DNA from 3 places in the Mesorhizobium sp. P3_A2 genome. Region 2 is predicted to be linked to each of the others. Evidence: predicted binding sites of a transcription regulator. Region 2 holds the regulator's gene; each other region holds the start of a gene.

Region 1 (7,203 bases), on a different contig from region 2:
ATCCTGATCGGGAAGAATGCCTGTCTGCCGCAAAGGCTGGCTCCGTTCCAAGGCCGCTCTTTGAGGCAGGTTCTTGCCCGCAAAACCGCTGGACACTTTTGCGGAACCTGCCTTGGTACAAACCTCTTAATGAAGCCGGCAATTGACGCAAGCATGGCTGAGGTCTAAAGGGTCGTTATCCCGTGGTGATTTGGCCGGTCGGCTTGCAGCCACGTTAAACAAGTCGCTAAAGGACCGTCGGGCCGCAAGGCCGTATGGACCGGTTGCGACTTTCGCGGCCGGTTTTTTTGTGTCTGGAACAAAAGCGATGAGCACCAAGAAGCGTAACTGGAAGCCTCAGACCGCACTCGTGCACGGGGGAACGCTGCGTTCCCAGTTCGGCGAAACGTCGGAAGCGATGTACCTCACCCAGGGCTATGTCTATGAGACGGCGCAGGCCGCCGAAGCCCGTTTCAAGGGCGAGGAGCCGGGCTTCATCTATTCGCGCTACGCCAACCCGACCGTCGACATGTTCGAAAAGCGCATGTGCGCGCTGGAAGGCGCGGAAGACGCGCGCGCCACCGCGTCCGGTATGGCTGCGGTGACGGCGGCCCTGCTGTGCAGCGCCAGGGCCGGCGACCACATCGTTGCGGCGCGCGCGCTATTCGGTTCCTGCCGCTGGGTGGTCGAGACGCTGGCGCCGAAATACGGCATCGAGGCGACGCTGGTCGACGGCACCGACATCGCCAACTGGGAAAAGGCGGTCAGGCCGAACACAAAGCTGTTCTTCCTGGAGAGCCCGACCAACCCGACGCTGGAAGTGGTCGACATTGCCGCAGTCGCATCGCTCGCCACCTCGATCGGCGCCAGGCTGATCGTCGACAACGTCTTTGCCACGCCCTTGCAGCAGAAGCCCTTGCAGCTCGGCGCCCACATCGTCGTCTACTCCGCGACCAAGCACATTGACGGCCAGGGACGCTGTCTCGGCGGCATCATCCTGTCAGACAAGAAGTGGATCGACGAGAATTTGCACGACTATTTCCGCCACACCGGCCCGAGCCTGTCGCCCTTCAACGCCTGGACGCTGCTGAAGGGCCTGGAGACGCTGCCGGTGCGCGTGCGCCAGCAGACGGAAAGTGCCGGCAAGATCGCCGATTTCCTGGCCGGGCAGCCGCAGATCGCCCGCGTCATCTATCCCGGCCGCGCCGATCACCCGCAGGCCGACATCGTCAAGAAGCAGATGGCGGGCGGCTCGACGCTGATCTGCCTCGACGTCAAGGGCGGCAAGCAGGCGGCCTTCGCCTTGCAGAACGCGCTCGACATCGTGCTGATCTCCAACAATCTCGGCGACGCCAAGAGCCTGATCACCCATCCGGCAACGACGACGCACAAGAACCTCAGCGACGAGGCGCGCGCCGAGCTCGGCATCGGGGCGGGCACGCTCCGACTCTCGGTCGGTCTGGAGGATACGGACGATCTGCTCGAGGACGTTGCGCAGGCGCTGAAGGCGGCGAAGTAGCGGCCTGCTCAGGAAGCAAGGCAAAGGCCCGGGCGTCGATCAGGCGCCCGATGAGGCCTCTTCCAGTTCCGTCATCGCCTTGGTGCGGATGGTCATGGCATTGCCGCGCCATTCGACCGCGCCGCCGAGCCAACCGCGCGACCAGATGGCGGGAAGCATCACATCGCGCACGATCATGGCAGTGACAATGCGCGGCGACAAATACCAGCCCTTGGCCCAGGCCAGCAGGCATTCCGGCACATAGGCAAAGGCCAGGACGCACAAAGCCGTGGTGGGCATGCTGACGCCGGCGCTTGCCGCCGCGACCAGCGCCAGCAGCAGCGGCACCGCCACGCCCGTCAGGATCTCGGGCGTGTAGAACAGCGGGAAGGTGACGCGGCGCAGCCGCGCCCAGCGCGTCTGGCGCGACCAGATCTCGGCAAAGGTACGCTGCCCGAGCGGCTGTTCGAAAGGCGAGGCAACGAGATTGACGCGCAGGCCGAGCCCGTTGACCAGCTTGGTCGCGGCGGCATCCTCGGCGATCTCGGCGGCAAGCGCCTCGATGCCGCCATTGGCGTCGAGCATCGGCTTATTCCACAGCATGCTCTTGCCCTGGGCAAAGCCGAGGCCAAGGGCCTCGCCGGCATATTGCCAGCGCGCCTGCAGCGTGTTGAGGAAGGCGCATTCGACCTCGGCCCAGAAGCCGTCCGGCCGCGAGCCGATCGGGGTCGAGCAGACAAGCCCGGTGTCCGGCCGCCAGGCCGCCATCAGATGCTGGATATAGTCGACAGGCATCAGCACGTTGGAATCGGCCAGGATGACCCAGTTGTGCTGCGCCGCCACCCAACCCTTGACGCAATTGTTGAGCTTGGGGTTGGCGCTGACCCGGTCATCGCCGATCAGCAGTTGCGCCGGCACCTTTGGAAACCGGGCAATCGCCCGGTTTATCAGTTTGACCACCGGATCGTCGGCATGGGCGACGCAGAAGATCAGCTCGTAGCGCGGCCAGTCGAGCGAGAAGGCACGGGCAAGCGTCTCCTCGGTAAAAGGTTCGACGCCGCGCGACGGCACCACGATCGACACCGGCGGCGCCTTTCTGGCCGGCGGAGCAATCTGGCGCGGCCGCTTCAGGCTGAGCGAGGCGAGCACAATGCTGGCGAGATTGGAAAGAAGCAGGAGTGTCGAAAGCAGCGCTGCTATGACTGTCAGTTCCATCGAGATCTGGTCACTCCGGGAAAAAGCGGCCAGGAATGGCCGTTTTCAACAGTTCGACAGAGCGCTGAGTCGCCCGACACGGTTCATGCACACCATCATTGTCATGTGTCACTTAAATGACATTGTTGTTCGGCACCTGCGCATGAGACCCTAATCGGGAGTAGGGCAAGAGCGCCGACAGGTCCGTTGGTGTCGTTTGGAGCAGCCTATGTACCGCGCCGTCACGCGCAACATCGAAGTGCAGGTCAGACCGTTCTATCTCGAGGATCGTTCCGATCCGTCGGAGAATCGCTATGTCTGGGGCTACCAGGTGACGATCGACAACCAGTCGGACGAGTTCGTGCAGCTTATGTCGCGCTACTGGCACATCACCGACGGCAGCGGCCGGGTCGAAGAGGTGCGAGGCGCCGGCGTCGTCGGCGACCAGCCCGAGCTCAATCCCGGCGACAGCTATCAATATACGTCCGGCTGCCCGCTCTCGACACCGTCGGGCTTCATGGTCGGGCATTACACCATGCGCAACAAAAGGGGCGAGACGTTCGACATCGCCATCCCGGCGTTTTCGCTGGATCTGCCGGGAACGAGGCGGACGGTGAATTAGCGTCTTTCTCCCCCGTTTACGGGGAGTTGAGGAACGGTCCGCAAAGCGGGCGAAAAGCCAATTGCTTGGCTTTTCGAGTGACGAACGCCCGGCAGGGCAATGAGAGGCGGCGCCGGACTGATGAAATTATCTTCCACGTATATATGGCGGAGGCTATGCGCGGCCATTCACTAACGGTCGCGCTGCCCCTCATCCGCCCTTCGGGCACCTTCTCCCCGTGAAACGGGGAGAAGGAAGAGGCCTTACTGAGCCGCGAACTCCGCTGGGTCGAAGTCGTACTGCGTCGAGCAGAACTCGCAGGCGACGTGGATACCGCCATCCTGGGTGCTCTCCTTGATCTCTTCGGCGGAAAAGCCTTCGAGGATGCCGCGGATCTTGTCGCGCGAGCATGAGCACTGATCAGTGACCGGCACACCGCCGAAGACGCGCACGCCATGTTCGTGGAACAGCCGGTAAAGCAGCCGCTCGGCGCCGATGGTCGGATCGATGAGCTCGGTCGGCTCGATGGTACCGAGCAGCGCCACCAACTCCTGCCAGGAATTGTCGGCCGGTTCATGCGTCACATCGCGTGGATCGCCGTCGCCGCCCGAAATGTCGGGCACGCGCATGCGCTCGGGCGACTGCGGCAGGAACTGCGCCAGGATGCCGCCGGCGCGCCACTGTTCGCGCGCACCGCCGAGGCCCGGCGTCAGAAGCTTGGCCACCGAAAGCCTGAGATCGGTCGGAATCTGCTCCGACTGGCGAAAGTAAGTGCGCGCGGCGTCTTCCAGCGTCTCGCCGTCGAGTTGGACGATGCCCTGGTAACGCTGGGTGTGCGCGCCCTGGTCGATGGTCAGCGCCAGCACGCCGCTGCCCAGCAGCGTCTGCTGCGAGGTCTCGCCGGCGGCCACAAGGGCTTCCAGCCGATCGGCGTCGAAGCGGGCATAGGCGCGCAATGCCGAGGGCGTGGAAAAATCCGCCACCAGCATGTCGACCGGCCCGTCGGTGCGGGTCTGCAGGATGAATTTGCCCTCGAACTTCAACGAGGTGCCGAGCAGCACCGTCAGCACACAGGCTTCGGCCAGCAGGCGGGCAACCGGCTCGGGATAGTCGTGACGGCCGAGGATGGCGTCGAGCATCGGCCCGAGCTGCACGGTGCGGCCGCGAACGTCGAGCGGGCCGACCTCGAACGGTACGACGTGATCGTCGCCGGCATAGCCGAACTCGCCGAGTTTGGGGTGATGTTCAGTCACTTGATGCGTTTCCAACATGACAAAGCTCCAGGGCGCGGCCATGCCGCCCTCTGGGGTGCATGCGTCCAAACGCGCTTGATTTGCGTGATGCGGCGCAGATAGGCATCTCGCCGCCCCAGATCAAGCGCCCAAGCACGTCAGGCACCAAGGCACTTCAAGCTCCAAGACACCAGGCGAGCACGGCCTTCTGGGCGTGGAGCCGGTTCTCGGCCTCGTCGAACACCACAGAATGCGGCCCGTCGATGACCTCGTCGGTCACCTCCTCGCCGCGATGCGCCGGCAGGCAGTGCATGAACAGGGCGTCGGGCTTGGCCCTTGCCATCAGCGCCGCATTGACCTGATAGGGCGAGAAGACATTGTGGCCGCGGGCGCGGTGTTCCTGGCCCATCGACACCCAGCAATCGGTGACGACGCAATCGGCTTGATCGACGGCTTCCTCGGGCGAGCGGGTGAAATGCAGCTTGCCGCCATTGGTCTTCGACCAGTCGATATGCTTCTGCGCCGGCTCGCTGCCTTCCGGCACGGCGACATTGAGGTTGAAGCGGAACCGCGCCGAGGCCTCCAGCAGAGAATGCAGCACATTGTTGCCGTCGCCGGTCCAGGCGATGGTCTTGCCGGCTACCGGACCGCGATGCTCCTCGAAGGTCATGATGTCGGCCATCAGCTGGCAGGGATGGGTGTCATCGGTCAGGCCGTTGATGACGGGAATGGTGGCGTTCTCGGTCAGCTCCAGCAGCCGTTCATGCGACGTCGTGCGGATCATGATGGCGTCGACGTAGCGCGACAGCACCTTGGCGGTGTCGGCGATGGTCTCGGAGCGGCCGAGCTGCATCTCGGTGCCGGTCAGCATGATGGTCTCGCCGCCGAGCTGGCGCATGCCGACGTCGAAGGAGACGCGCGTGCGGGTCGACGGCTTGTCGAAGATCATCGCCAGCACCTTGCCTTCGAGCGGCCTGGTGCGCTCGCCGGCCTTGAGGCGCGCCTTGCGCACCACCGCATCGTCCAGCATGAACCGCAGATCGCCTTCGGAAACGGCGGAAAGATCGGTGAAATGGCGAAGTGACATCAGGAATGGTTCCGGGGTTACTTCGCGGCGGCCGCGGCGATGGCGTCGGCCAGGCCCTTGGCGCCGGCGCGGATGCGGTCGAGCGCCTCGCCGATCTCGACATCGGTGACGGTCAGCGGCGGCAGCAGGCGGATGACGTTGTCGCCGGCCGGCACCGCCAGCAGATGCTGGTCGCGCAGCGCCATATTGACCTTGGTGTTAGGCATGGCGCATTTCAGGCCGAGCATCAGGCCGGTGCCCCTGATGCCTTCGATGACATCGGGAAATTCGTCGGCGACGGCCGCCAGGCCCTGTTTCATCAGCAATGCCTTGCGCTGAACGTCTTCCAGGAACCCGTCTTCCAGTACCACGTCGAGCACGGCGTTGCCGACCGCCATCGCCAGCGGATTGCCGCCAAAGGTGGTGCCATGCACGCCTGCCGTCATGCCGACGGCAGCTTCGTCGGTGGCCAGGCACGCGCCCATCGGGAAGCCGCCGCCAATGCCCTTGGCGATCGCCATGATGTCGGGCGTCACGCCGGTCCATTCATGCGCGAACAGCTTGCCGGTGCGGCCGATGCCGCACTGGACCTCGTCGAAGATCAACAGCAGGCCGTGCTGGTCGCAAAGCTGCCGCAGCCGCTTAAGAGATTGCGTCGGCACCGGGCGGATGCCGCCCTCGCCCTGCACCGGTTCGATCAGGATCGCGGCGGTTTCGGGCGTGATGGCCTTCTCCGCGGCATCGATGTCGTCGAAGCCGACCTGGTCGAAACCCTCGACCTTGGGGCCGAAGCCTTCGAGATATTTGTACTGGCCGCCCGCGGCGATGGTCGCCAGCGTACGGCCATGGAAGGCGCCCTCGAAGGTGATGACGCGGAAGCGCTCGGGGTGGCCCTTGACGAACTGGTAGCGCCGAGCCGTCTTGATCGCGCATTCCAGCGCCTCGGCGCCGGAATTGGTGAAGAACACCTTGTCGGCGAAGGTGGCTTCGACCAACCGCTCGCCCAACCGGGTCTGAGCCGGAATCTCATAGAGATTGGAGACGTGCCAGAGCTTGGCCGCCTGTTCGGTCAGCGCCGCGACCAGATGCGGATGGCTGTGGCCCAACGAATTGACCGCGATGCCGCCAGCAAAATCGAGATATCGCTCGCCCTTGTCGGTGACCAGCCAGGTACCTTCACCGTGGTCGAAGGCCAGGGGTGCGCGAGCAAAGGTCTCGTAAAGCGCCGAACCGCTCATTATATGCGTCTCCGGTACCGGAAAATCAAAAAAGCCGCCAAAGCGGCGGCCTTGTGCGGCTTATCGTGTTTTTCGGCCATGAAGTCAACGAAAACGTCGTGCAAAGGCGCGCGTCAAGCTCCCGACGAGACGCCGGCTCATAAGCGACCGGGCAAGTTGGGGAAAACCGAAAAAACCGATTCGTGTTGCACCTGGGACTCTTGTCACCGAGTCAACACATGAGGTAATTGTAGTCGGGAAATAACTAGATTTCGTGCGGCGGACCTAATCACCTAATATATGTGGTGTCTGCCCCGGCAAAGGTTGCCGGGTCGGGAATGGATTCCGGCTGCCGCACGCTTAGCAGGAGCGCGGTCTCATGAACTGGACTGACGAGCGGGTCGAACTTCTCAGAA
Region 2 (7,203 bases):
CTCAAGGAATATGTCGAGTTCTTCCTTGACGACCAGATGATCGGCCCGGAAAGCCCGCTCGCCCAGTACGGCCTGGTTTCGGCTCCGGATGCCGAACGTCAGGCGCAGCGCGACGCGTTCGCTGCCGGGAAGAGCATGTAATCAACGACTGGATCAGGGCGCGGACCAAATCCGCGCCCTGATTTCGCTGCATGCCGCAACGGCGGCGGCGATCTGAATTTTCCCTGGGGTGGGTGATGTCGTCCTTGCTCGTACTCGCCATAGTCATCGCCATCGGCGTGGTCGCCTTCGTGATCGGCCGCCAGCGCGCCACGGCGCACGAAACCGGCAAGGTAAAGCCGCATTCGCGCGCCCACTATCACGGCTGGTGGGCCTTTCTGCTCGCCGTCCTGCCCGCCGTCCTGCTGCTCGCCGTCTGGGACATCGGATCGTCCTTCTATCTTGACCGGCACATCCACGCCGCTCTGCCCGAGCGCACCGTCGACTCCAAGGTCGCCAGCGAAGCGCTCGACGCCAGCCTGGTGAAGAGCCTCGCCAAGGGCCTGCGCAGGCTCGATGCCGGTACGCCGCTTCCCGCCACCTTCGCTGAATTGCAGCCGTTGCTCATCGCCAAGGGCGTGGCGCTGGCGACGGATACCCAGGACTACATGATCCCGATCGCGGTCGAGGCGAATGCCGTTCAGGACCGGCTTGGGCTGTTCGGCGCCGTCATCACGTTGGCATTGTCGATCGCCGGCGCCTTCTACGCGATCAGGCAAATTGCGCCGCGCGCAAGGGCGCGCAACAATGTCGAGAGGCTGATGCTGTGGGGGCTGCTTGCGGCGTCGACCATCGCCATCCTGACCACGGTCGGCATCGTGCTGTCCATGTTGTTCCAGACGATCACCTTTTTCGAGAGCGTGTCGCCGATGAGCTTCTTCTTCGGCACGGTCTGGGACCCGCGTTTCGCCGCCGCGGGCTCGGGCGGCAGCCAGGGTCAGTTCGGTCTGATCCCGCTTCTGGCCGGAACGCTTTACATAGCATTCATTGCATTGCTGGTCGCGGTGCCGATCGGCCTGCTGTCGGCGGTCTACATGGCCGAATATGCATCGCCCAGGCTGCGCTCGGTGGTCAAACCGGCGCTTGAATTGCTGGCCGGTATCCCGACCATCGTCTACGGCATCTTCGCCGTCGTCACACTGGGGCCGTTCCTGCGCGACCTGTCGGCGGCGCTGACCGGTGGTTCGCCGTTCATCCAGGGCCAGAGCATCTTCACCGCCGGCCTGGTCATGGGCGTAATGCTGATCCCGGTCGTGTCATCGCTGTCCGACGACATCATCACCGCGGTGCCACGCGCCATGCGTGACGGCTCGCTTGGCCTGGGTGCGACGCGCTCGGAGACGATCAAACGGGTGATCCTGCCGGCGGCACTTCCCGGCATCGTCGGCGCCATCCTGCTAACCGCGTCGCGCGCCATCGGCGAAACAATGATTGTCGTGCTGGCGGCGGGTGTCGCCGCCAATCTTACCATCAATCCGTTCGAGGCGATGACGACCATCACCGTCAAGATCGTCAACCAGTTGACCGGCGATCTCGAGTTCAACTCGCCGCAGACGCTGGTCGCCTTCGCGCTCGGCCTGACGTTGTTCGCGCTGACGCTGGTGATGAACATCGTCGCCCTCTACATCGTGCGCAAGTACCGGGAGCAGTACGAATGACCGACATTCCCCTGGATACGATGGCGGGTGCCGTTGCGCGTCCGCGCCGCGACATAGGCCTCAAGGCCCGTTATGCCGCCGAGCGCCGCTTCCGCATCTATGGCATGGTGGCGATCTCCATCGGTCTGGCGTTTCTGGCGATTATCCTGCTCACCATCGTCTCGAAAGGCTATACCGCCTTCTGGCAGACGACGGTGACGCTGCCGATCACTTTCGACGAGAAGGTCATCGACCCTTCCGGCAAGCGCGCGACCGATCCGAGCGTGCTGATCAAGGCAAACTATCCCAAGCTTGCCGATACGGCGCTGATGGCCAAGCTCGGCATCGACCCAAGCAACAAGCCCATGGTCATGAAGCTCAAGGGCTTCCTGTCGGAAGGCGCCCGCGTCCAGCTGCGCGACATCGTCGCCGCCGATCCGTCGGTGATCGGCACGACGCGCGACGTCAACATCCTGGCCGCGGCCAATCTCGACTCCGCCTTCAAGGGCCAGATCGACCTCAGCGTCGATGAAGCGCGCCGCAAGGTGTCCAACCAGCAGATCGACTGGATGAACAAACTCAAGGCCGACGGCGTGATGGCCGAGCATTTCAACACCGGCCTGTTCACCTACGGCGCCTCCAGCCGGCCCGAGACGTCGGGTATGGGCGTGGCGATCATCGGCTCGTTCTACATGATGGTGATCGTGCTGCTTTTGGCGCTGCCGATCGGCGTCGCGGCCTCGATCTATCTCGAGGAGTTCGCCAAGAAGAACCGCTTCACCGACCTGATCGAAGTCAACATCAACAATCTGGCGGCGGTGCCGTCGATCGTCTTCGGCCTGCTCGGCCTTGCCGTGTTCATCAATTTCCTCGGCATGCCGCGTTCCGCCGCTTTCGTCGGCGGTCTGGTGCTGACCCTGATGACGCTGCCGACCATCATCATCGCGACGCGCGCCGCTCTTGCCGCGGTGCCGCCATCGATCCGTTCGGCAGCGCTCGGCCTCGGCGCCTCCAAGATGCAGATGGTGTTCCAGCACATCCTGCCGCTTGCCGCTCCCGGCATCCTGACCGGCACGATCATCGGCCTGGCGCGCGCTCTTGGCGAAACAGCACCGCTGCTTCTGATCGGCATGGTTGCCTTCGTCGCCGACTATCCGAAGACGCCTTTCGATCCCTCGACCGCGCTGCCGGTGCAGATCTATCTGTGGGCGAACGAGGCTGAACGCGCTTTTGTCGAGCGTATGTCGGGCGCCATCATCATTCTGCTCGTCTTCCTCATGGCCATGAACATCACCGCGATCGTGCTTCGGCGCCGGTTCGAGCGGCGCTGGTAGAAAAAAGGCAATTTGGTATGAACATCATGACCGAACAGTCCCTTGAAAACGCAGTGGGCGACAAAATGAACGCCAAATCGAACGAAGTCATCAAGATGCGCGGCGACAAGGTCGGCGTGTTCTACGGCGAGAAGCAGGCGCTGTTCGACGTCAATCTCGACGTCCGCCAGAACCAGGTGACGGCGCTGATCGGCCCGTCCGGCTGCGGCAAGTCGACCTTCCTGCGCTGCCTCAACCGCATGAACGACACCATCGATTCGGCGCGGGTGACCGGCAAGATCACGCTCGACGAGGACGATATCTACGACAAGAACATCGACGTCGTCGAACTCAGGGCTCGCGTCGGCATGGTGTTCCAGAAGCCCAATCCTTTCCCGAAGTCGATCTACGAGAACGTTGCCTACGGCCCGCGCATCCATGGGCTGGCCAAGCGCAAGTCCGACATGGACCAGATCGTCGAGTCGAGCTTGAAGAAGGCGGCGATCTGGAACGAGGTCAAGGACCGCCTGCAGGAGCCCGGCACCGGACTGTCCGGCGGCCAGCAGCAGCGCCTGTGCATCGCGCGCGCCATTGCGGTGTCGCCGGAAGTGATCCTGATGGACGAACCCTGCTCGGCGCTCGACCCGATCGCCACCGCACGTGTCGAGGAGCTGATCGACGAGCTGCGCCAGAATTACACGATCGTCATCGTCACCCACTCGATGCAGCAGGCGGCGCGCGTGTCGCAGCGCACGGCGATGTTCCACCTCGGCTACCTCGTCGAGGAGGGCGCCACCGACAAGATGTTCACCAATCCCGACGACAAGCGCACCCAGGACTACATTACCGGCCGCTTCGGCTGAGCCGTCCAGCGGTTGAATTTTCAGGCACGAGGATCAGGATCATGGGTGAACATACCGTCGCCTCCTTCGATGAAGAGTTGGGCCAGATCAGCAAGCTGATCCGCGACATGGGCGATCTGGCCGGGTCGATGGTCAGCGGCTCGACCAAAGCGTTGCTCAATTCCGACAATGCGCTGGCGCAACGTGTCGTGTCCGACGACGCCATCATGGACGCGCGCCAGCGGGAACTCGACGATCGCGCCATCACGCTCATCGCCAAGCGCCAGCCGATGGCCAACGATCTGCGTGCCGTGGTCGGCTCGATCCGCATGGCCGGAGACCTCGAGCGCATCGGCGATCTCGCCAAGAACATCGCCAAGCGCGTCGGCACCGTGGGCCTCAGCGTCACGCCGCGCGACCTCTCGCATTCCATCGATGCGATGGCGCAGCTGGTGCTGATCCAGGTGCAAGGGGTGGTCGAGGAATATGCCGCCGCGGATGCGGCAGCACTGGCAAAGCTCAGGAATGAGGACGAACGTATCGACGTCAAATACACGTCGGTGTTTCGTGAACTCTTGACCTACATGATGGAAGACCCGCGCAACATCACCGCCTGCACGCATCTCCTGTTCTGCGCCAAGAATCTGGAGCGCATCGGTGATCATGTCACCAACATCGCTGAAAATGCGTATTATGTGCTGACCGGCCAGCAATTGCCCGCCAATCGCCCGAAGCAGGACGAGACGGCGATGGCCACTTCGGCCTGACAAGGGTGAACTGCTGATGATCGCGCCACGCATCATGGTCGTGGAGGACGAGGAGCCGCTGGGCGTGCTTCTCCGCTACAACCTCGAATCCGAAGGCTACCAGGTCGAGGTGGTGACGCGCGGCGACGAGGCCGAAATCCGGCTGCAGGAAAACGTTCCCGACCTGCTGGTGCTCGACTGGATGGTGCCGGCGGTGTCCGGCATCGAGCTCTGCCGGCGGCTGCGCATGCGGCCCGAGACCGAACGGCTGCCGATCATCATGCTGACCGCGCGTGGCGAGGAGAGCGACCGTGTGCGTGGCCTGTCCACCGGCGCCGACGACTATCTGGTCAAGCCGTTTTCCACGCCGGAGTTCATGGCGCGCGTGAAAGCGCTGCTGCGCCGCGCCAAGCCGGAAGTGCTCTCCAGCGTGCTCAAGGTCGGCGACATCGTGCTCGATCGTGAATCGCACCGCGTTTACCGCAAGAAGAGCGAAATCAGGCTCGGACCGACCGAGTTCCGCCTGCTCGAATTCATGATGCGCCATCCCGGCCGCGTGTTCTCGCGCAGCCAGCTGCTCGACAATGTCTGGGGCGAGACGATCTATATCGACGAGCGCACCGTCGACGTGCATGTCGGGCGCCTGCGCAAGGCGGTCAACAATGGTCGCATGCCCGATGTGATCCGCACCATCCGCGGCGCTGGCTACGCAATCCGGGAAGACTAAGGCCCGGCGCGCCGTGCCGTCGCCGGCCCTCTCAGGCGACGTGCTTGCCCGTCTTCGCTTGAATCCCCGGTGCGAAAATCTCTTGGTCGACGAAGCTGAGCGCGCGCATGGCGCAGCCTTCGCGGATCAGCGGCAGTTCGTTGGGCTCGGTGTCGAAGGAGATCGATTTCGAGTGCTGGCCGCCGGCGGTCTGAGCAATCGCTTCGCGCAATGCCGGTTCGATCAGATCGAACGCGGCGGCGCTGACTCCGACCATGGCGACAGGTGCTGGATCGATCAGCGCGAACAGGCTGCCGAGGCCGAAGCCAAGCGCCTCGCCGGCCTTGCGGTAGGCTTCGCGCTCGGGGCCATCGGTCTCGCGGGCACGTGCGGCGAGCGCCCGCATGTCGGCGTCGCCGACATCGACCGGTTCGGCATCCTCGCTCATCATTTTGGCGCTGCGCCAGATGGCGTAGTTGCCGGCATAGGCCTCGACGCAGCCGCGCCGCCCGCAACGGCACAGCGCGCCCCCGGGCCGGTGGATCATGTGGCCGAACTCGCCGCCCGAGGAATGGGTGCCGGTGAACAGCGCGCCCTTCAGCACCAGCCCCATGCCGATGCCATGCGAGAGCAGGATAGCGATGAAATTGTCGCGGTAGCGCTCAGGCTGGCGCCATTGCAGCGCCACTGCCATCATGTTGCAATCGTTTTCCATGGTGGCCGGAATGCCGAATTCCGCTTCCAGTATGTCGGCGAAGGCAATGTCGGTCAGCGGCGTGATCGGCGACCACAGCATGGCGCGCGCCTGCGAATCGGTGATGCCCTGGATGCCCATGGCAATGCGGGCGATGCTCTGAACATCGAGGTCTGGATCCTCGAGCCGCCGCCGCACGATTGCCGTGCATTCGCCGATCAACTCGTCGCGCGGCATGGTCAGCGTATCCAGCCGGCGCTGCTCCTCGGCGACCACCTGGCCGGCATAGTCGATGACGGTGACGGAAAGGAAATTCAGCGACAGCACCACGGTCATCACCGCGGCGGCCTCCGGGTTGAGGCCAAGGCCGACCTGAGGCCGGCCGCGCTTCAGCGCACCGGTCTCGCCAGGCTTGCTCTCGGCCAGGATGCCTTCTTGAATCAGATCAGACGAGATCGCCGATATGGTCGAATGGCTGAGGCCTGTGGTCGCCGCAATCTCGGTCCGCGACGGCTGGCCGGCCCGGCGCACGGCCGAAATCACCATCGCGCGGTTGCGACGACGCAGATCATCGTGGCGGATTCCAACCGACATCGTTTTTGTTTTCCTCCCGGTCCTCCTCGCGCCTCATGATAGTGGAGGCATTTGGTGGTGCCAGCCAAATATTGGCAGAAGCAGGCCGCGCTGTCATTGTTTATTGCGGGTCTCGAAAAAATTCGGCGAAGCCATCAGAATCCATCAGAATCGATGTTGACAGCGCCTCGCCGTTGGACCAGTATTTTTTCGAGGCTCGAAAAAATAGAGCCTCTGTGTGCCGGCCTTCGGGCCAGTTTTGTCGCGCCGCGCGCGGCGCAGGGAGGATTATCATGAACAGATTTGCAGCCGCCATGCTGGCGGGTGTCGCCATGTCGCTGACGCTGGTGTCGGTCGCGCAGGCGAAGGACAAGGTCATCGGCGTGTCGTGGTCGAACTTCCAGGAAGAGCGCTGGAAGACCGACGAAGCGGCGATGAAGGCGGCGATCGAGGCGGCCGGCGACAAGTACATTTCCGCCGACGCGCAGTCCAATCCCGGCAAGCAGTTGACCGACGTCGAGAGCCTGATCTCGCAGGGCGCCAACTCGCTGATCATCCTGGCGCAGGACGCCTCGGCCATCGGCCCGGCGGTGCAGAAGGCGCTGGACGAAGGCATTCCGGTCGTCGGCTATGACCGTCTGATCGAGAACAAG
Region 3 (7,203 bases), on a different contig from region 2:
CGATGTCACCGTCGCGGTCGAGGCGACGACGGTCAACTACAAGGACGGGCTGGCCATCACGGGCAAGGCGCCGGTGATCCGCAGCTGGCCGCTGGTGCCGGGCATCGACTTCGCCGGCACCGTGATCTCCTCATCGCACGCCGACTGGCGCAAGGGCGACAAGGTAATCCTCAACGGCTGGGGTGTCGGCGAAACGCATTTCGGCGCCTATGCCGGGCGCGCGCGCGTCAAGGGCGACTGGCTGGTGCCGTTGCCCGACGGCATCAGCGCGCATGATGCGATGGCGGTCGGCACCGCCGGCTATACGGCGATGCTGTGCGTCATGGCGCTGGAGCGGCACGGCATCCTGCCGGATCGCGGTCCGGTGGTGGTGACGGGTGCCGCCGGCGGCGTCGGCTCGGTCGCGGTCTCGATCCTGTCCAGCCTCGGCTACCATGTCATCGCTTCGACGGGCCGCAACGCCGAGAGCCCCTATCTGATCGACCTCGGTGCCGCCGAAGTGATTTCGCGCGACGAACTCTCCCAGCCGGCCAAGCCGCTGGCCAAGGAGCGCTGGGCCGGCGGCATCGATGCCGTCGGCAGCCACACTCTGGCCAATGTGCTGTCGATGACCGCCTATGGCGGCGCGGTTGCCGCCTGCGGCCTGGCCGGTGGCATGGACCTGCCGTCGAGCGTCGCACCCTTCATCCTGCGCGGCGTCTCGCTGCTCGGCATCGATTCGGTAATGGCGCCCAAGGCGGTGCGCCTCGAAGCCTGGCGCCGCATCGGCAGCGATCTCGATCTGGAAAAGCTCGCCGGCCTGTCGACGACCATCGGCTTCGACGGCATCATCGCCGCCGCTCACGACATCGTCGAGGGTAAGATCAGGGGGCGCGTGGTCGTGGATATGTGAGGCTCCGAAGCATGATCCCGAAAAGTGGAATCCGGTTTTCGGAAAAGATCCTGCGATGCGGAAAACCGCCAAAAATGCACGACCGCTAAAATTCGAACGATCCGCCGCGCTTTTCCATAATCTCTATCTGGTAAGGATTTTCGCATGATCGCGGAGTCCGCCAGGAAAGAGAAGAACCGTGCCGAGAGCGTCGACGGGCCGAGCCCGGCGACGCCGAAGCGGCAGCATGTTGTCCCGCCGCCGCTGGCGCCGGATTTTCCGCGCGCCACGCACGAGGGCCTGCTGTTCCTGACCGTCGTCGCCAGTATCGTGCTGGCGGGCCTGTCCCACCTCACCGGCGCGCCGATCTTCATCACGCTCTGCCTGCTGGCGACCGGCCTTGGCGGCGTCGCCATGCACCTGCGCAGCCGCCACACCGTCCACCGCGCGACGGCCTTGCTCGACGAAACCGCCGCCCGCAGCCGCGCCGAGATCGAGACGCTGGCCGACCGCATGTGGGAGATGCAGGAGAGCGAGGAGCGTTTTCGCGGCTTGATCGATGCGCTCGGCGATCTCGTCGTCCATCGCGACCGCGACGGCCACGTCGTCTATGCCAACAAGGTTTTCGCCAGCCTCGTCGGAATCGATCAGCGCGATCTTGCCGGCAGGACGCTGGCTGACCTCGGCATCGATGTCGGGATCGTTCCCGACGCCGCCTTTTCGGATCACGAATGCCTGAGTTCCACCGACGTCTCCATCCGCACGCCGAACGGTCCGCGCTGGTTTTCGTGGATCGAACTGTCGGTGCGCGACAAGGACAGCGGCGCCGTTTCGCACCGGGCGATTGCCCGCGACATCACCGCCCGCAAGCGCGCCGAATCCTCGCTCATCACCGCGCGCGAGCGCGCCGAATATGCCAGCCAGGCAAAGTCGCGCTTCCTCGCCACCGTCAGCCATGAGATACGCACGCCGATGAACGGCATCATGGGGATGGCCAAGCTACTGGCCGACACCAATCTGTCGCCGGAGCAGCGCACCTATGTCAGCGCCGTCTCGACCTCGGCCAGCGCGCTTTTGGCGCTCATCGAGGACCTGCTCGACTATTCCAAGATCGAGGCCGGCCGCTTCGACCCGGAGCCGCAGCCGACATCTTTGCGCGAGATCGCCGACAACATCATCGAACTGATGGCGGCGAAAGCCTTCGCCAAGAACATCGGCCTGGGCTGTCATGTCGAGCCCGACGTGCCGCAGATGATCATGGCCGATCCGGGAAGAGTGAGGCAAGTGCTGCTCAACCTCATCGGAAACGCGATCAAGTTCACCGACGCCGGCGGCGTGCTGGTTTCCGTTGCACGGGCCCGCACCGAGACCAGCGACCGCATCTGCTTCACCGTCGCCGACACCGGCCCTGGCCTGCGCGAAGAAGACATGGAGCGCATCTTCGAGGAATTCGAACAGTCCGACGGCACCTCGACCCGCACCCATGGCGGCGCCGGCCTCGGCCTTGCCATATCGAGGCGCCTGGTGACCGCCATGGGCGGCGCCATTTCAGTGTCGAGCCGGCTTGGCGAGGGATCGGAATTCGTCTTCGAACTCCCGGCCACAGGAGCCACCGAAGCGCCGCAGAACCGGCAGAATATCCTCGCCGGCCGGCGCGCCGTCATCGTGTCGAAGAACGCTGTAGAGGCCGATGCTATCGCCCGTGCCATCCGCGCCCATGGCGGCGCCGTCGATGTTGCCGCGACCGCGTCCCAGGCGACGCCTTTCGCCGAACATTGCGACGCGCTGTTGATCGACGCCGCCATGGAAGATAGCGACGGCAGGCTGCTCAAGCGCCTGCGCCAGAGCGGCTTTGCCGATTGCGAGGCGATCACGCTGATCGCGCCGACCGACCGCGGCATGCTTGGCGAATTCCGCGCCAGCGGCTACGCCACCTTCCTGGCAAGGCCGGTGCGCGGCGAAACGCTGCTGCGCGTGTTGTTGACCAGCCATGCTCCTGCTTTACCCCTGCCCAAGAACCCGGAAAAAAGCGGCGCGTCGTCGCTTCGCGCCGCTGGCGCGCGCCATCAAGGCCTGTCGGTGCTGATTGCCGAAGACAACGACATCAACGCCATGCTGGCCCGCGCCACCCTCTTGAAGGCAGGGCATCGGGTCAAAGTCGTCGGCAACGGCAAGGCCGCGGTCGAGGCAATCACCGAAGCCGGGCTGAAACACCGTTTCGACGTGGTGCTGATGGATCTGCACATGCCGGTCATGGACGGGCTGGACGCAATCGCGGCCATCCGCCGCCACGAGGAAGAAATGGCCGTGCCGCCGGTTCCGATCATGGTGCTTTCGGCCGACAGCCAGGAAAAGACCCGCCACACAGTGCTTGCCCATGGCGCCAGCGGCTTCGTCACCAAGCCGCTGGACCCCGACGCGCTGGTCCATGCCGTCGAAGGCCAGGTGGCCGCCTGAGGCCGCTCCAACGTGCTCTATGCTGTCACGTAAGGTAGCCGGTTGAGGGTTTTCGCCAGCCGACGAAGTATTGCCCGCTGCGCCGTATCACGGTACTGTCACAATCCTGTTGCACCTACACCGTATCCCCGTGCCAAGAGGGATGGCTCGAAGGAGAATCACTCGTGCATACAGTTATGCCGGAATGTGACACTCGGCCCAACGCAGGCGGTGCTTTGCTCGCCGCGCGTAACGCCGGTGCCGTCGCAACAGGCGCACCGCTGGGCCGGATCGGCAATCTCGAAGTGCGGCTTGCCCGCAACGAAGCCGAGATCGCTGCCGCGCAGGAAGTGCGCTACCGGGTATTTTATGACGAGCTTGGCGCCAGGAAGGACCTGTTCCAGGCACAGGATCGGCGCGACGCCGACCGTTTCGACCCGCTCTGCGACCATCTGCTGGTGCTGGACACCTCGATTTCCGGACCCGAGCATCGCCGCATCGTCGGCACTTATCGGCTGCTGCGGCAAGAAATCGCGGCGACCGCCGGCGGCTTCTATTCCGAAGGCGAGTTCGAGCTGACAAAGCTGATTGCCCGTCATCCCGGACAGCGCTTCCTTGAGCTCGGCCGCTCCTGCGTTCTTAAGGAATACCGCTCCAAGCGCACCATCGAGGCGCTGTGGCAAGGCATCTGGGCCTATATCAAGCACTATGAGATCGGTGTGATGACCGGCTGTGCGTCGTTCCACGGCACGGTGCCGGCGGCGCATGCCGAGGCGCTTACCTATCTTGCCCATCACTGCCGCACCAACTCAGCCTGGGATGTGCGGGCTGTGTCCGGGCGCTATTGCTCGATGGACCTGATGCCGATCGAGGCGGTAAACGCCAAGGCGGCGATCGCGGCCATGCCGCCGCTGGTCAAGGGCTATCTGCGCGTCGGCGCCCGCATCGGCGACGGCTGCGTCATCGACCGCGAATTCTCCACCGTCGATGTGTTCGTGGTGATGCCGGTCAAGGAAATCGGCGCCCGCTACGTCAACTATTATGGCGGCGAAGCGCAACGGTTTGCCGCTTGACGCTGAGCGAATAGCGAGAGCTGTGCCGCCAACCTGCGGACTGCCACCCTATTCGCTACTCCCTATTCGCTACTCCCTATTCGCTATTCCCTCTTTTCACGGAATATCCTCCGGCCGCCGTCCCGGCCGGCTCTTGTAGGACGGAAACGTCCAGCCGAATTTGAGCGCGCCGCCACGCACCAGGAAAGCCGCGACAAAGCCGGCAAGGTCCGAGGCGAGCGGCGGCAGTCCGGCAAGATCGCCCAGCGTATAAAGGCCTGCACCCGCCAGCGCCGCGCTGACGTAGATTTCGGGCCTCAGCAGCACCGACGGCTCGCCGGCCAGCAGATCGCGCAGAATGCCGCCGAATGTGGCGGTCAGCACGCCCATAATGACGGCGACGACCGGGGAACCGGTGATAGCCAGCCCCTTGGCCGCGCCCATCACGGAAAAGGCCGCCAATCCGATGGCGTCGAGCCAGAGCAGCCATTTCCAGCGCGAGTCGACGCGATGGGCGAAGAAGAAGACCAGCACCGCAACCGCCGCGCAGATCAGCACATAGCCTGAGTTGCTGACCCAAAAGACGGGCAGGTTGAGGATGACGTCGCGCAGTGTGCCGCCGCCGATGCCGGTGACGCTGGCAAGGAACAGGAAGCCGATAATGTCGAGCTGCTTGCGCGAAGCCGCCAGCGCCCCGGTCGCCGCAAAGACGGCGACGCCAGCATAGTCGAGCAGGTCGATGGCGTTCATGGCAGGCCAGGGAGTAAGGGAATAGGGCAGTAGGGCAGTATGTTTAGCACGAAGCCGCACCGTTGGTACGGCTGCCTTTCCCTACTGCCCTACTGCCCTATTGCCTTAGCTACGCATCCTTCTCGGCCTGCTCGTTCACCGGGCCTGGCTCGACAGGGGCCTCGGCTGCCGCGATCTTGGGGCCGCCCTTGGCGACGCCGACCATGGCGGGCCGCAGCACGCGCTCGCCGATCGAATAGCCCGGCTGCACGACCTGGACCACGGTGTTGGCTGGCACGTCGGGATTGGGCACCTCGAACATCGCCTGATGGAAATTCGGGTCGAACTTCTCGCCTTCCGGCTCGAGCTTCTTAACCCCGTGCCGTTCCAGCGCCGACAGCATGGCGCGCTCGGTGATCTCGACGCCGTCGATCAGCGCCTTGAAGCCGGCATCTCCGGCTGCCTTGGCCTCGGCCGGGATGGCATCGAGCGCGCGGCGCAGATTGTCCGACACCGACAGCATGTCGCGGGCAAAATTGGCCACCGCATAGGCGCGCGCGTCATGCACGTCGCGGGCGGTGCGGCGGCGCAGATTCTCCATCTCGGCCGCCACGCGCAGCGCGCGGTCCTTCAGCTCTTCATTTTCCTTCAGCAGCCGCACCAGCGCTTCATAGTCGCCGTCGATGCCGCCTTGCGTCCGCTCGGCCTCGGCCGTTTCGATATCCTCGGGCGCGCGTTCGTCTTTTGCCTGGTCGCTCATCGCCGTTTCCCGTCATTCGAATGGTTTGGATTTGCGCCCGATATCGAGGTTTGGCGGTCAAAAATCAAGGGGCAAGCGATGCTCGGGGCCGTTCGGAGGACCTTGGCACGGATCGCGAAGGTCTTTCGAAATTAATTCAAATTTTACCGTGATTGCCGGCTTTGCTTGCCAATACCCCGCTATGGGGGAACCATTCCGTGGCTGGAAGAGTTTCGAAGCCAACACAGGATTTTGGGACAATGACAGGCAACAATGGCAACAGGAGCGAAGAGCTCGCCGGCGATATCAAGCGCCAGTTCGGCACCGAGGCAACGAAGCGCTTCCTGCGCAGCTTGCCGGCATTCCGCACCGAGGCCGACATTCCGGAGCATTTTCGGGACCTGCTCGACCGTCTGGACGGCATAGAAGCCAGCGTGGCAGGCGGGCAACGCCGGCAATAGCGACGCTATCGCGCGACAATTACGCGCAGTAATTTTGCGTGAGCTGTACCTTGCGGCAACGGCAAGCCACGCCTATGCTTCCTGATGAACATGATTTCCCCCGAGACGGCCGCCAACAGCAAGCGCGCCTGGTTGAAGATTCTGGCGCGCTACAAGAAGCCTGACCGGCGGCGCAGTACCCTAGAACTGGCCATCACCCTCATCCCTTTCGCCACGCTGTGGGCGCTCTCTTCGGCCGCCTATTCCTACGGCCACTGGTGGGGCCTGATCCTCATCCTTCCTGCCGCCGGCTTTCTGGTGCGGATCTTCATGATCCAGCACGATTGCGGCCACGGCTCCTTCTTCGCCAACCGCACCGCCGACGACTGGATCGGCCGTGCGCTCGGCGTGCTGACGCTGACGCCTTATGATTGCTGGCGGCGCGCCCACGCGGTGCATCATGCCAGCGCCGGTAATCTCGACGAGCGCGGCATGGGCGACATCCGCACGCTGACCCTGGCCGAGTACCGGCGCCTGTCATGGCGCGGGCGCCTTGCCTATCGTCTTTACCGCCATCCGCTGGTGATGTTCGGCCTCGGGCCGATCTGGCTGTTCATTTTCGAACAAAGGCTGCCGATCGGCATGATGCGCGGCGGGCTGACGCCCTGGGTGTCGTCGATGACGACAAACCTCGCCATTGCGATTGCCGCAGCCCTCCTCATCTGGTGGATCGGCCCCGGCGCTTTCCTGGTCGTCCATCTGCCCATCGTTGTCCTCGCCGGTTCCGCCGGTATCTGGCTATTCTACGTCCAGCACCAGTTCGAGGAGACGGAATGGGCGAAAGACGAAGAGTGGGAGTTCCAGCATGCCGCGCTGCACGGCTCGTCCTATTACGACTTGCCGCCGGTGCTGAACTGGTTCACCGGCAATATCGGC

The links. The regulator PhoB, encoded in region 2, activates phosphate uptake and scavenging genes when phosphate is short. The targets are predictions, from matches to a motif close to TGTCATNNANCTGTCAT.
Region 1: a site for PhoB is predicted at 2,798-2,814, ahead of AC1DXM_RS14890 (ceramide glucosyltransferase). Genes of this name have one in related genera too.
Region 3: a site for PhoB is predicted at 3,425-3,441, ahead of olsB (l-ornithine N(alpha)-acyltransferase). Genes of this name have one in related genera too.

The regions. Positions count from the first base shown of each region.
Region 1 covers NZ_JBFUGC010000005.1:423,751-430,953, reverse strand. The annotation lists gene AC1DXM_RS14900 (2'-deoxycytidine 5'-triphosphate deaminase) at 1-33, opposite strand, end outside; SAM riboswitch at 173-250, shown strand; gene AC1DXM_RS14895 (O-succinylhomoserine sulfhydrylase) at 308-1,498, shown strand; gene AC1DXM_RS14890 (ceramide glucosyltransferase) at 1,538-2,692, opposite strand; gene apaG (Co2+/Mg2+ efflux protein ApaG) at 2,901-3,293, shown strand; gene AC1DXM_RS14880 (Hsp33 family molecular chaperone) at 3,536-4,567, opposite strand; gene argF (ornithine carbamoyltransferase) at 4,680-5,591, opposite strand; gene AC1DXM_RS14870 (acetylornithine transaminase) at 5,609-6,808, opposite strand; gene AC1DXM_RS14865 (GcrA family cell cycle regulator) at 7,167-7,203, shown strand, end outside.
Region 2 covers NZ_JBFUGC010000009.1:104,828-112,030, forward strand. The annotation lists gene AC1DXM_RS21070 (substrate-binding domain-containing protein) at 1-141, shown strand, start outside; gene pstC (phosphate ABC transporter permease subunit PstC) at 237-1,697, shown strand; gene pstA (phosphate ABC transporter permease PstA) at 1,694-3,010, shown strand; gene pstB (phosphate ABC transporter ATP-binding protein PstB) at 3,028-3,852, shown strand; gene phoU (phosphate signaling complex protein PhoU) at 3,894-4,598, shown strand; gene phoB (phosphate regulon transcriptional regulator PhoB) at 4,615-5,304, shown strand; gene AC1DXM_RS21100 (ROK family protein) at 5,336-6,571, opposite strand; gene xylF (D-xylose ABC transporter substrate-binding protein) at 6,844-7,203, shown strand, end outside.
Region 3 covers NZ_JBFUGC010000004.1:397,377-404,579, forward strand. The annotation lists gene acuI (acrylyl-CoA reductase (NADPH)) at 1-892, shown strand, start outside; gene AC1DXM_RS12305 (response regulator) at 1,037-3,328, shown strand; gene olsB (l-ornithine N(alpha)-acyltransferase) at 3,505-4,380, shown strand; gene AC1DXM_RS12315 (trimeric intracellular cation channel family protein) at 4,477-5,109, opposite strand; gene grpE (nucleotide exchange factor GrpE) at 5,219-5,848, opposite strand; gene AC1DXM_RS12325 (hypothetical protein) at 6,088-6,288, shown strand; gene AC1DXM_RS12330 (fatty acid desaturase) at 6,373-7,203, shown strand, end outside.